Regions from separate parts of the Streptomyces sp. NPDC016845 genome, predicted to be linked through region 1. Evidence: riboswitches for the same ligand, from Rfam matches in the RefSeq annotation. Region 1 holds a riboswitch; each other region holds the start of a gene.
The links. A riboswitch is a leader RNA that binds a small molecule or an ion and turns the genes downstream of it on or off. The one in region 1 is predicted to bind cyclic di-AMP.

Region 1 (3,266 bases):
GGCGCCCGTGGCCTCGGTGCCGAAGGCCGCGGGCTGGAGCGAACGCAGCCCTGGAGTCAGGGAACGTGGCACAGCGCCTCCCGTTGATCGATCAAGGTATTCCATTATGAGCCGCGGGCGCGGAGGTCAGGAGGCGGACTCCAGATGCGCCTTGATGAGGTGCGGGTCCACGAAGCCCTTGGCCGTCACGCGGTCCCCGGAGGACTCCCCGCGCAGCCTGCGCCCGATCCACGGCACCAGGAACTCGCGCGCCCAGTGGATGTCGTCGCGCCGCACCGCGAACGTGCCGCGCGGCGGGAGGAGCGGCCACGCCTGCTCGGGGTCGGCGGGCACGTCGAGGCCGAGCGCCTGGGCGGCGCGCAGGGCTACGCGGGTGTGGCCCTCGGCGGAGAGGTGGAGGCGGTCCTCGTCCCAGGCCCTGCGGTCGTGGATGGACTTGAGGGACCAGAGGTCGAGCACCGGGCAGCCATGGCGGTCGGCGATGGCGCGTACGTGCATGTTGTACGTGGCGATCTTGCCGCGGAGGTGCTTGAGGACGGCCACGTCGCGGGTGTCGAAGCCGGTGGCGACCATGACGGTCCCGGCGGCCTCGGCGAGCCGGGCGACGGCCTTCTCGAACCGCTCGGCCACGTCGTCCGGGTCGGTGCCGGGCCGGATGATGTCGTTGCCGCCCGCGACGACGGTGACGAGGTCGGGGGCGAGTTCGACGGCCTTGGGAACCTGGTCCTCGACGATCTGGTCGAGGAGTTTGCCGCGGACGGCGAGGTTCGCGTAACGGAAGGTGTCCTCGGGGGCGCGGTCGTCGAGGAGGACGGCGAGCCGGTCGGCCCACCCGACGAAGCCGCCGTCGGGGCCGGGGTCCCCGACCCCTTCGGTGAAGCTGTCCCCCACGGCCGCGTAGGACCGAATCGTTCCGCTGTTCGTCGCGCTGACCGTGCCGCCGCTGAGTGCTCTCGATTCGTTTGCCACGACCACACATCTTTCACCTTCGGATGTGACCTACGCGATCGTAACCAGGGGTTGACGAGGGGTGAGAAAACACACTCGGCGCCCGGGGAATAACCCCGGGCGCCGAAGAACACGCAGGTGCGGTGGTGTCAGATGCTGACGCCGTGGCCGCGCAGGTACGCGACCGGGTCCACGTCGGAGCCGTAGTCCGGGGACGTACGGATCTCGAAGTGCAGGTGCGGCCCGGTGACGTTGCCGGTCGAGCCGGACAGGCCGATCTGCTGGCCGGCGGTCACGGTCTGCCCGGCGGAGACGCCGAGGGACGACATGTGGGCGTACTGCGAGTAGCGGCCGTCGGCGTGCTTGATGACGACCTCGTTGCCGTAGGCGCCGTCCCAGCCGGCCGAGACGACGGTGCCCGGGCCGACGGCCTTGATGGCGGTGCCGGTGGGCACGACGAAGTCGGTACCGGTGTGGTAGCCGCTGGACCACATCGAGCCGGAGGCGTGGTAGGCGGTGCCGGTGGAGCCGTCGACGGGCTTCACCCAGCCGGAGCTGTCGCTGCTGCTCGCGGTGGCCGTGGTGGAGGCCTTCTGCTCCGCGCCGTCCAGCGTGAGCTTCATGCCGGGCTTGATGCGGTCGGCGTCCGAGCCGACGACGTTCTTGTTGGCGTCGTACAGCTTCTTCCAGCCGCCGTCGACCTTCTGCGCGTCGGCGATCTTCGAGAGCGTGTCACCGGACTTGACCGTGTAGGTCTGCGCGGTGGTGTCGCCGGTCGCCGCGTGGGCGCCGGTGGCGCCGATGAGCGGCAGGGCGAGCGCGGCCCCGCCGGCCGAGACGACGGCGGCGGCGCGGGTGATGCGCCGGGTCTTCGAGCTGCGGTGCTTTCCCTGAGCGGGCATGCCGGTTTTCCTCTCCGTCGCCTACGAGGTGAGCTGTCGGGTTCGGGCTGGAGCTGCCCGGCCGCGCCCGCCGTACGGGACACGACTTCACCCCTAGCCGCATGGGGGAATTCCCTGGCGGCGTTCTGCCTGTGGGTCCCCCGCTCCTGCCGTCACGGGTCGTTGTACGGGATTCCGGGCGGCGGCAGGATTAGGCGTTCCGTCCGGAGTGAATGGTGACCGTAATGCAGTGGCAAAGGCGGCGACAAACAGCGAATTCGCCGGAGGGCCCGCTTTCTTGATCGTCTGAGGGTTTCCTGTGTCACCCAGCGTCAATGGACAACCTTTTCCGCCGTTACGCCGCTTAGGAATTCCGCAGAATGCAATGCCGGTCGGTCGCCACGGACGGTCACGGTTATGAGCCTGCTCACCCTCCCGGCCCGGGGACCGTCCGGAGCGTGTGTCGTATCGTCGGAGCGCGCCCGCCGACACGAGCAACGCGGGCGACTCGACCCGGGAGGAGCCCCCGTGACGCAGCACGCCCCGTCCACCGAGCCCGAGCTGACCGGAGTGCGCAACTTCCGGGACGTGGGCGGCCTTCCGGCCGTGGACGGCCGGCGCGTGCGCCCGGGTGTGCTCTACCGCAGCGGCCACCTCGCGCACGCCACCGCCGAGGACGCCGCGTTCCTCGCCGGGCTCGGCCTGCACACGATCTTCGACTTCCGCAACGACGCGGACCAGCGCCTCGACGGCGCCGACGTGGAACTGCCCGGCGTGCGCAACGTGAACCTGCCGCTGACCGACCCGGCGGACGGCGCCGAGTTCTGGCGGATGGTGCGCGACGGGGACATAGAACAGCTGCGCTCCCTCCTGTCCGAGGGGCGCGCGGCGAACCGCATGATCACGTCGTACCGGGCGATCATCTCCGAGCGCACCGCCGAGCACAGCCGCGTCCTGCACGCGCTCGCCGAGGACAGCGTGCCCGCGCTGATGCACTGCGCGGCGGGCAAGGACCGCGCGGGCCTGTCGGTCGCGGTGACGCTGCTCGCCGTGGGCGTGGAGCGGGACGCCATCGAGGCGGACTACCTGGAGTCGAACGCCAAGCACCGGCGCTACAAGGTGCGGCGCAGCGGCACCACGGCCGACACCTACTCCCCCGAGGTCATGGAGCTGCTCAGCCCGCTCTTCGACGCCCGCGCCGAGTATCTGCGCGCGGCGTTCGACACCATCGAGGAGACCTGGGGCACCGCGGACCGCTACTTCGCGGAGGGGCTCGGGTTTGGCGCGGCCGACCGCGACCGGCTGCGCGAGCGCCTCCTCGACTGAGGCCCGGCCGCGCTTCTCACTGGTTGGCGCCCAGCGTGAACAGCATGTAGATGAAGGCGGCCAGGGCGTGGCCCGCGAAGACGTAGACGAGGACCCGCACCCAGATGCCGC
Region 2 (3,266 bases), on a different contig from region 1:
CGGCAGGTTCGGGCGGTGCCGCACCGCCCGAACCCGGCCCGGCCGCAGTCAGGCGGGCCGCACCACGCTGTGGATCGAGGACGTGCCGTCGTAGTAGATGGACTCCTCGCGGACGTACGCGCCCGGCTTCGGCGCGTGGATCATCATGCCGTCGCCGAGGTACAGGCCGACGTGGCTGATGTCGTCGTAGAAGAAGACCAGGTCACCGGGTTGGATGTCGGACAGCGCGACCGTCGTGCCGGACTCCACCTGGTCCCAGGTGGTGCGCGGCAACGAGATCCCGGCGGCCTTCCACGCCGCCTGGGTGAGCCCCGAGCAGTCGTACGAGTCAGGGCCCGTGGCGCCCCACACGTACGGCTTGCCCTCCTGGGACTTGGCGAACGCCAGCGCCTTCGCCGCCTTGGCCGCGTAGCCGGACGAGGTGCTGCCGGAGGTGTCCGACCCCGTGGACCCGGTGGAGCCCGACCCCGTGGACCCGGTGGAGCCCGACCCCGTGGACCCTGTGGACCCGGAGCCCGAGTCGGCCTGCTCCTGGGCCGCCTCCTCCGCCGCCTTGCGCTTGCGCTCCTCCTCCGCCTTCTGCTTCGCCGCCAGCTCGGCGGCCTTCTCGCGGGCCGCCTGCTCCTTCTTCTTCTCGATCGCGGCGAGCCGCTGCTTCTCCTCCGCCGTCAGCTCCGAGAGCAGCACGCGCGCGTCGGAGAGCTTCGACTGCACGCTCTGCTTCGACGTCCGCAGATCGGTCTGCGAGGAGGTGAGCTGTCGCAGGTTCTCCTGCGCCTCGGTGCGCTTCTTCGCGGTCGCCCGCTGCTGCTCCTGGTAGTCGTCGACGGCCTTCTTCTGGTCGGCCGTCATACGGCTCAGCAGCCGGTCCTGCGCGAAGTAGTCCTCGGGATCGTCCGCGAGGAACATCGTCGCGGTGTCGCTCATCCCGCCCGTCCGGTACTGCTCGGCGGCGAACCGGCCCAGCTCCTGGCGGGCCGTGTTCATCTTGTCGGTGCGCTTCGCGATGTCGTCGAGGAGTTTGTCGACCTGCCGTTTCTTGCTGTCGGCCTGCTCCTTGGCGGCGTTGTACTTCTGCGTGGCGGTCTCGGCCTGCCGGTACAGGCTGTCGACCTTCTTCCGCACCTCTTCGAGGCTCGGCTTCGCCGGCGCGGGCGCTGCCTGCGCGGTCTGCGAGAGGAGGGCGACCGAGGTGAGGGCGGCGGTCGTGATCCCGACCGCGGGGGTGGTGCGCAGGCCACCGGTCATCCGGGAGCGCGTGCGCGGCTTGCGGTGCGACGCCAAGGCTGGCGACTCCTTCCGTGGTCCGCCTACCGGGTTAGCTGTCGGGTTCGGGCGTACGGAAGGCTGCCCTACGGCCGGCTGCCCGCTGTCGTTGTCGCTGACGTCGACGACGGGCCTTCGGGCCGATTCACCCCAAGGTCGGTGGGTCCCCGGTTCCCTGCCTCACGGCGTACGGGACTCGGCGGGGGCTGCCCGCTCGCCGCGGCGCTCGCGGTCGTGGGGACGGACTGCCCGCGCAGCACCGTAGCCAACTCGTGTTGCTGCTGTGAAGGACGTTGTTCGATATGCCCGATACATTTTCGTGACCTTGGCGACAGTGAGGCGCCGAGTCCTGAAGGAGGGGGCGGGGTGTCAGTGGGTCCGCCTAGACTCGTACGGCGATGAGCAGCCTCTTTGACGACAGCTTCCTGGCGGGCCTCCAGAACCGGACCGATGGGCCCCCGCCGCCGCCCGACAGCGAGCACGAAGGACCGGAGCCCGAGCCGATCCCGGACGATCTGTTCGGCGGGAAGTTCGACGCGCCCCCGGCCAGGGACGAGTACTACCGCGGCGGCGCGCCCCGCCCTGCCCTCGACCCGGCGGCGCTGCTCGACGGGCTGAACGAGAACCAGCGGGCGGCCGTCGTGCACGGAGGCTCGCCCCTGCTCATCGTCGCGGGCGCCGGTTCCGGCAAGACCCGCGTCCTCACCCACCGCATCGCCTACCTCCTCGCCGAGCGCGGTGTGCACCCCGGCCAGATCCTCGCGATCACCTTCACCAACAAGGCCGCGGGCGAGATGAAGGAGCGCGTCGAGTCCCTGGTGGGCCCCCGGGCCAACGCGATGTGGGTCTCCACCTTCCACAGCGCCTGCGTGCGCATCCTGCGCCGCGAGTCGAAGAAGCTCGGCTTCACCTCGTCGTTCTCGATCTACGACGCCGCCGACAGCAAGCGGCTCATGGCCCTGGTCTGCCGCGACCTGGACCTCGACCCGAAGAAGTTCCCGCCGAAGTCCTTCAGCGCCAAGATCTCGAACCTGAAGAACGAGCTGATCGACGAGGAGGACTTCGCCAAGACCGCGGCCGACGGTTTCGAGAAGTCCGTCGCCCAGGCGTACGCGATGTACCAGTCGCGGCTGCGCGAGGCGAACGCCCTCGACTTCGACGACCTGATCATGACCACGGTCAACCTGCTGCGCGCGTTCCCCGACGTCGCCGAGCACTACCGGCGCCGCTTCCGCCACGTCCTGGTCGACGAGTACCAGGACACCAACCACGCGCAGTACGCGCTGGTGCGCGAGCTGGTCGGGCCCACGGAGGGGGAGGACGCCGACCCCGCCGAGCTCTGCGTCGTCGGCGACGCCGACCAGTCGATCTACGCCTTCCGCGGCGCCACCATCCGCAACATCCTCCAGTTCGAGGAGGACTACACGGACGCGACGACGATCCTCCTGGAACAGAACTACCGCTCCACCCAGACGATCCTCAGCGCGGCCAACGCGGTGATCGAGCGCAACGAGTCGCGCCGCCCCAAGAACCTCTGGACCAACGCGGGCGCCGGCTCCCAGATCACCGGCTACGTCGCGGACACCGAGCACGACGAGGCCCAGTTCGTCGCCGAGGAGATCGACCGGCTCACCGACGCCGGCGAGGCCAAGGCCGGGGACGTCGCCGTCTTCTACCGCACCAACGCGCAGTCCCGTGTCTTCGAAGAGATCTTCATCCGCGTCGGCCTGCCCTACAAGGTCGTCGGCGGCGTCCGCTTCTACGAGCGCAAGGAGGTCCGGGACGTCCTCGCCTACCTGCGCGTCCTGGCCAACCCCGAGGACTCCGTCCCGCTGCGCCGCATCCTGAACGTGCCGAAGCGCGGCATCGGCGACCGCGCCGAAGCCATGATCGACGCCCTCTCCCAGCGCGAGAAGATCTCCTTCCCGCAGGCGCTGCGCCGCGTCGACGAGGCGTACGGCATGGCGGCCCGCTCGACCAACGCCGTGAAGCGGTTCAAC
Region 3 (3,266 bases), 750 kb from region 1:
ATCTTCGTCCGCTCGGCCACCGCGGCCGGCGTCCCTGTGACGATCGCCAAGGCCGACGGCAACCCCGTCAACGCCGCGTCCATGCTCGCCGTGCTCGGCCTGGGCGCCCAGGGCGGCGAGGAGATCGTCCTCGCCTCCGACGCCGAGGGCGCGGACGCCGCGCTCGACCGGCTGGCGAAGCTGGTCGCCGAGGGCCTCGACGAGCTGCCCGAGACCGTCTGATCTGTTTTTCACGGCGCAGCCGCGCGATTCCTTTCGGGACGCGCGGCTTCGTCGTTTTCGAACTTCGGCCCAATTCGGTCCCGCGATAAGCGAAGAATTCTCCACCACTTTGTATACGGGCTTTCTGTTAATTCCGGAGCCTCGCCGTGTTTACGGCATGTTGCGAAGTCCTCACCGGGCCGCCCGCGCGCGGGACCCGCAGTTTGTGGGCCGGCGCGGTGCGTTCGGCATGGCGGGCGGTCAGCGTGCGGGCGCGCTCGGCGTCACCGCGCGCCACGGCGTCGACGATGGCGCCGTGCTCGGCCCAGCACTCGGCCGGCCGGTCCGGGCTCTCCACGGCGTACATCCACGCGATCTTGTGCCGGAGCTGAGCGAGCAGGGCGATCAGGCCGGGGCTGCCGGAGGCCTGCGCGAGCGTCTCGTGGAACCAGCCGTCCAGGGAGCGCAGATCCTCGTCCCGGTCCGCCCTGGAGCGCTCCTGACCCAGCCTGACCAGGCCGCGCAGGACTTTCAGATGGGCCTCGGTGCGGCGCTGCGCGGCCCGTGCGGCGCCCAGCGGTTCGATCAGCAGCCGGACCTCCAGGAGGTCGGCGGCCTCCTGTCCGGTGGGTTCGGCCACGCACGCGCCCGCGTGCCTGCGCGTGACGACGAACCCCTCGGCCTCCAGGGTGCGCAGCGCCTCGCGCACGGGCACGCGCGAGACCCCGTAGCGGCGCGCGAGCAGCTCCTCGGTGAGCCTGCTGCCGCGCGGGTGGACGCCCGTGACGATGTCGTCGCGAATCGCGGTGCATACCGAGTGCGCGGGAATCCGCATGCTTCGACCTCCGCTATTGATCCCCGCACAAAGCGGTTGACCGACGCCCTTGCGGGCGCGCTCACAGCAACTTCGCTCCGACTCTATTCCACGGTTCCCGAATTTCCGACGCCGGACCGGAATTCAGGGATAACTTTTGGCCAGACGGCAAGGACCGGACGGCCGGGAAGTCGGCGGGCGGCCCGGTCGCACGCGAAAGCCCCGGCTCGGTGAGCCGGGGCTTTCAGGGCTTGCGGGCCTTGCGGGGCGGTTGCCGCGTACGTCAGACGTTGACGCCGTGCGAACGCAGGTACGCCAGGGGGTCCATGTCGGAGCCGTACTCCGGGCTCGTACGGGCCTCGAAGTGCAGGTGCGGGCCCGTGACGTTGCCGGTGGCGCCGGAGAGGGCTATCTGCTGGCCGGGGGTGACCGCCTGGCCGACGGAGACGCCGATGGAGGACAGATGACCGTACTGGGTGTACGTACCGTCGTTCATCTTGATCACGATGTTGTTGCCGTACGCGCCGCCCCAGCCGGCCTCGACGACGGTGCCCGCGCCGACGGCGTGCACGGACGTGCCGCTCGCCGCGTGGAAGTCGATGCCGGTGTGACTGCCGGAGGACCACAGGCCGCTGCTCGCCTGGTAGCCCGTGGAGACGTACGAGCCGGAGATCGGCGCGACGAAGCTGTTGAGCAGGCGCTTGCGCTCGGCCTCGCGGGCGGCGCGCTCCTTGGCCTCGCGCTCCTTGGCGGCCTTCGCCTCGGCCTCGCGCTTGGCCTCCTCCGCCTTCTTCCTGGCCTCGGCCTCGGCCTTCGCCTTGGCGGCGGCCGCGTCGGCGGCCTTCTGCTGGGCGGTGGCCTGCGCGTCGATCTGGGCGGCCAGGGAGTCGCCGATGGCGATCGCCTGGGTCAGGCCGTTCTGCTCGGGGGCCGCGGGGGCGGCGAGCGCGGGGGCGGCGAGGCCGCCGACGACACCGGTCGTGGTGAGCGCGGCGACGCCCGCGACCTGCGCGGTGGTGCGCGTGATGCGGCTCGGACGACGGTGCTTCCCGGTGGCACGGGTGAACGCCATGCGGTGGCTGATCCTTTCCTTCCCTCTCGCCTACCGGGTTAGCTGACGGGTTCGGAGCAGGAAGGTCTCCTACGGGCCCTCTCCCCTGCCTCACGGCCGGAAGAGCGCCCGATTCACCCCAGGGACTGCGGTGGGTCCCCGGCTCCCCTGGCTCGCGCCGTGGGGGACTCGGCGATGACTGTCCGGTGTCGCGGGCGCGACGCATGTCTGGCGGACAGCCGCACTGACGCTAAGGGGCACCACATTTGTTCGACAAACGGATCCCGGCTTTTGTAGCGCACACCACAGGCCAGACGGGCAACCTCCGTACCAAAACGGGCATATACGGGAACTCGTGCCGACCCACGCCAATCCGTGCCGACTCACACCAAGAGAGCCCCGGCGGCCGTGGTGGCCGCCAGGGCTCCGTGGGACGAACCGGGGCGTACGGGGCGGGGGTCAGCCCGCGACGACGGTCACCTCACCGATGCCGAGAGCCCTGACGGGCTCCGCGATCTGCGCGGCGTCACCCACGAGGACCGTCACCAGGCGGTCCGCCGGGAAGGCGTTCACGACGGCGGCGGTGGCCTCCACGGTGCCCGTCTCGGCGAGCCGGCGGTACAGCTGCGCCTGGAAGTCGTCCGTCAGGTGCTGCTCGTCCTGGTCGGCGAGGGTGCTCGCGACGGCCGCGGCCGTCTCGTACTTGAGCGGCGCCACCCCTACCAGGTTCTGCACGGCCGTGTCCCGTTCGGCGTCCGTGAGACCCTCGGCGGCCAGGGTGCGCAGCACCTTCCACAGGTCGTCGAGCGCGGGTCCGGTGTTCGGGGTGTCCACGGAGCCGCTGATGGCGAGCATCGCGGCACCCGTCCCGTCCGGCGCGGAGAGCAGCACCTGGGAGAAGGCCCGCACACCGTAGGTGTAGCCCTTCTCCTCGCGCAGGACGCGGTCCAGGCGCGAGGTGAGCGTGCCGCCCAGGCAGTACGTGCCGAGGATCTGCGCGGCCCACACGCGATCGTGCCGGTCGGCCCCGATCCGGCCGATGAGCAGCTGCGTCTGCACCGCGCCCGGACGGTCCACGATGATGACGCGGCCGGTGTCGTCGGCGGTGACCGCCGGGACCGGGCGGGGCTCCGTGGTGTTCCCGGTCCAGGCGCCGAGCGTGTCCTCGAGCAGGGCGTCGAGGTCGGTGCCCGCCAGGTC

Region 2: linked by a shared signal. The riboswitch ahead of ACH4RC_RS10530 (NlpC/P60 family protein) and the one ahead of ACH4RC_RS03685 (M23 family metallopeptidase) in region 1 are both predicted to bind cyclic di-AMP.
Region 3: linked by a shared signal. The riboswitch ahead of ACH4RC_RS00555 (M23 family metallopeptidase) and the one ahead of ACH4RC_RS03685 (M23 family metallopeptidase) in region 1 are both predicted to bind cyclic di-AMP.

The regions. Positions count from the first base shown of each region.
Region 1 covers NZ_JBIRPI010000001.1:884,483-887,748, reverse strand. Annotated here, with positions in the region: gene ACH4RC_RS03695 (MBL fold metallo-hydrolase) at 1-105, opposite strand, end outside; gene ACH4RC_RS03690 (SGNH/GDSL hydrolase family protein) at 127-969, opposite strand; gene ACH4RC_RS03685 (M23 family metallopeptidase) at 1,098-1,850, opposite strand; cyclic di-AMP (ydaO/yuaA leader) riboswitch at 1,856-2,041, opposite strand; gene ACH4RC_RS03680 (tyrosine-protein phosphatase) at 2,358-3,155, shown strand; gene ACH4RC_RS03675 (DUF6126 family protein) at 3,172-3,266, opposite strand, start outside.
Region 2 covers NZ_JBIRPI010000003.1:41,669-44,934, forward strand. Annotated here, with positions in the region: gene ACH4RC_RS10530 (NlpC/P60 family protein) at 49-1,284, opposite strand; cyclic di-AMP (ydaO/yuaA leader) riboswitch at 1,292-1,478, opposite strand; gene pcrA (DNA helicase PcrA) at 1,665-3,266, shown strand, end outside.
Region 3 covers NZ_JBIRPI010000001.1:133,521-136,786, reverse strand. Annotated here, with positions in the region: gene ACH4RC_RS00565 (HPr family phosphocarrier protein) at 1-222, shown strand, start outside; gene ACH4RC_RS00560 (GntR family transcriptional regulator) at 350-1,036, opposite strand; gene ACH4RC_RS00555 (M23 family metallopeptidase) at 1,299-2,087, opposite strand; cyclic di-AMP (ydaO/yuaA leader) riboswitch at 2,100-2,271, opposite strand; gene ACH4RC_RS00550 (M16 family metallopeptidase) at 2,526-3,266, opposite strand, start outside.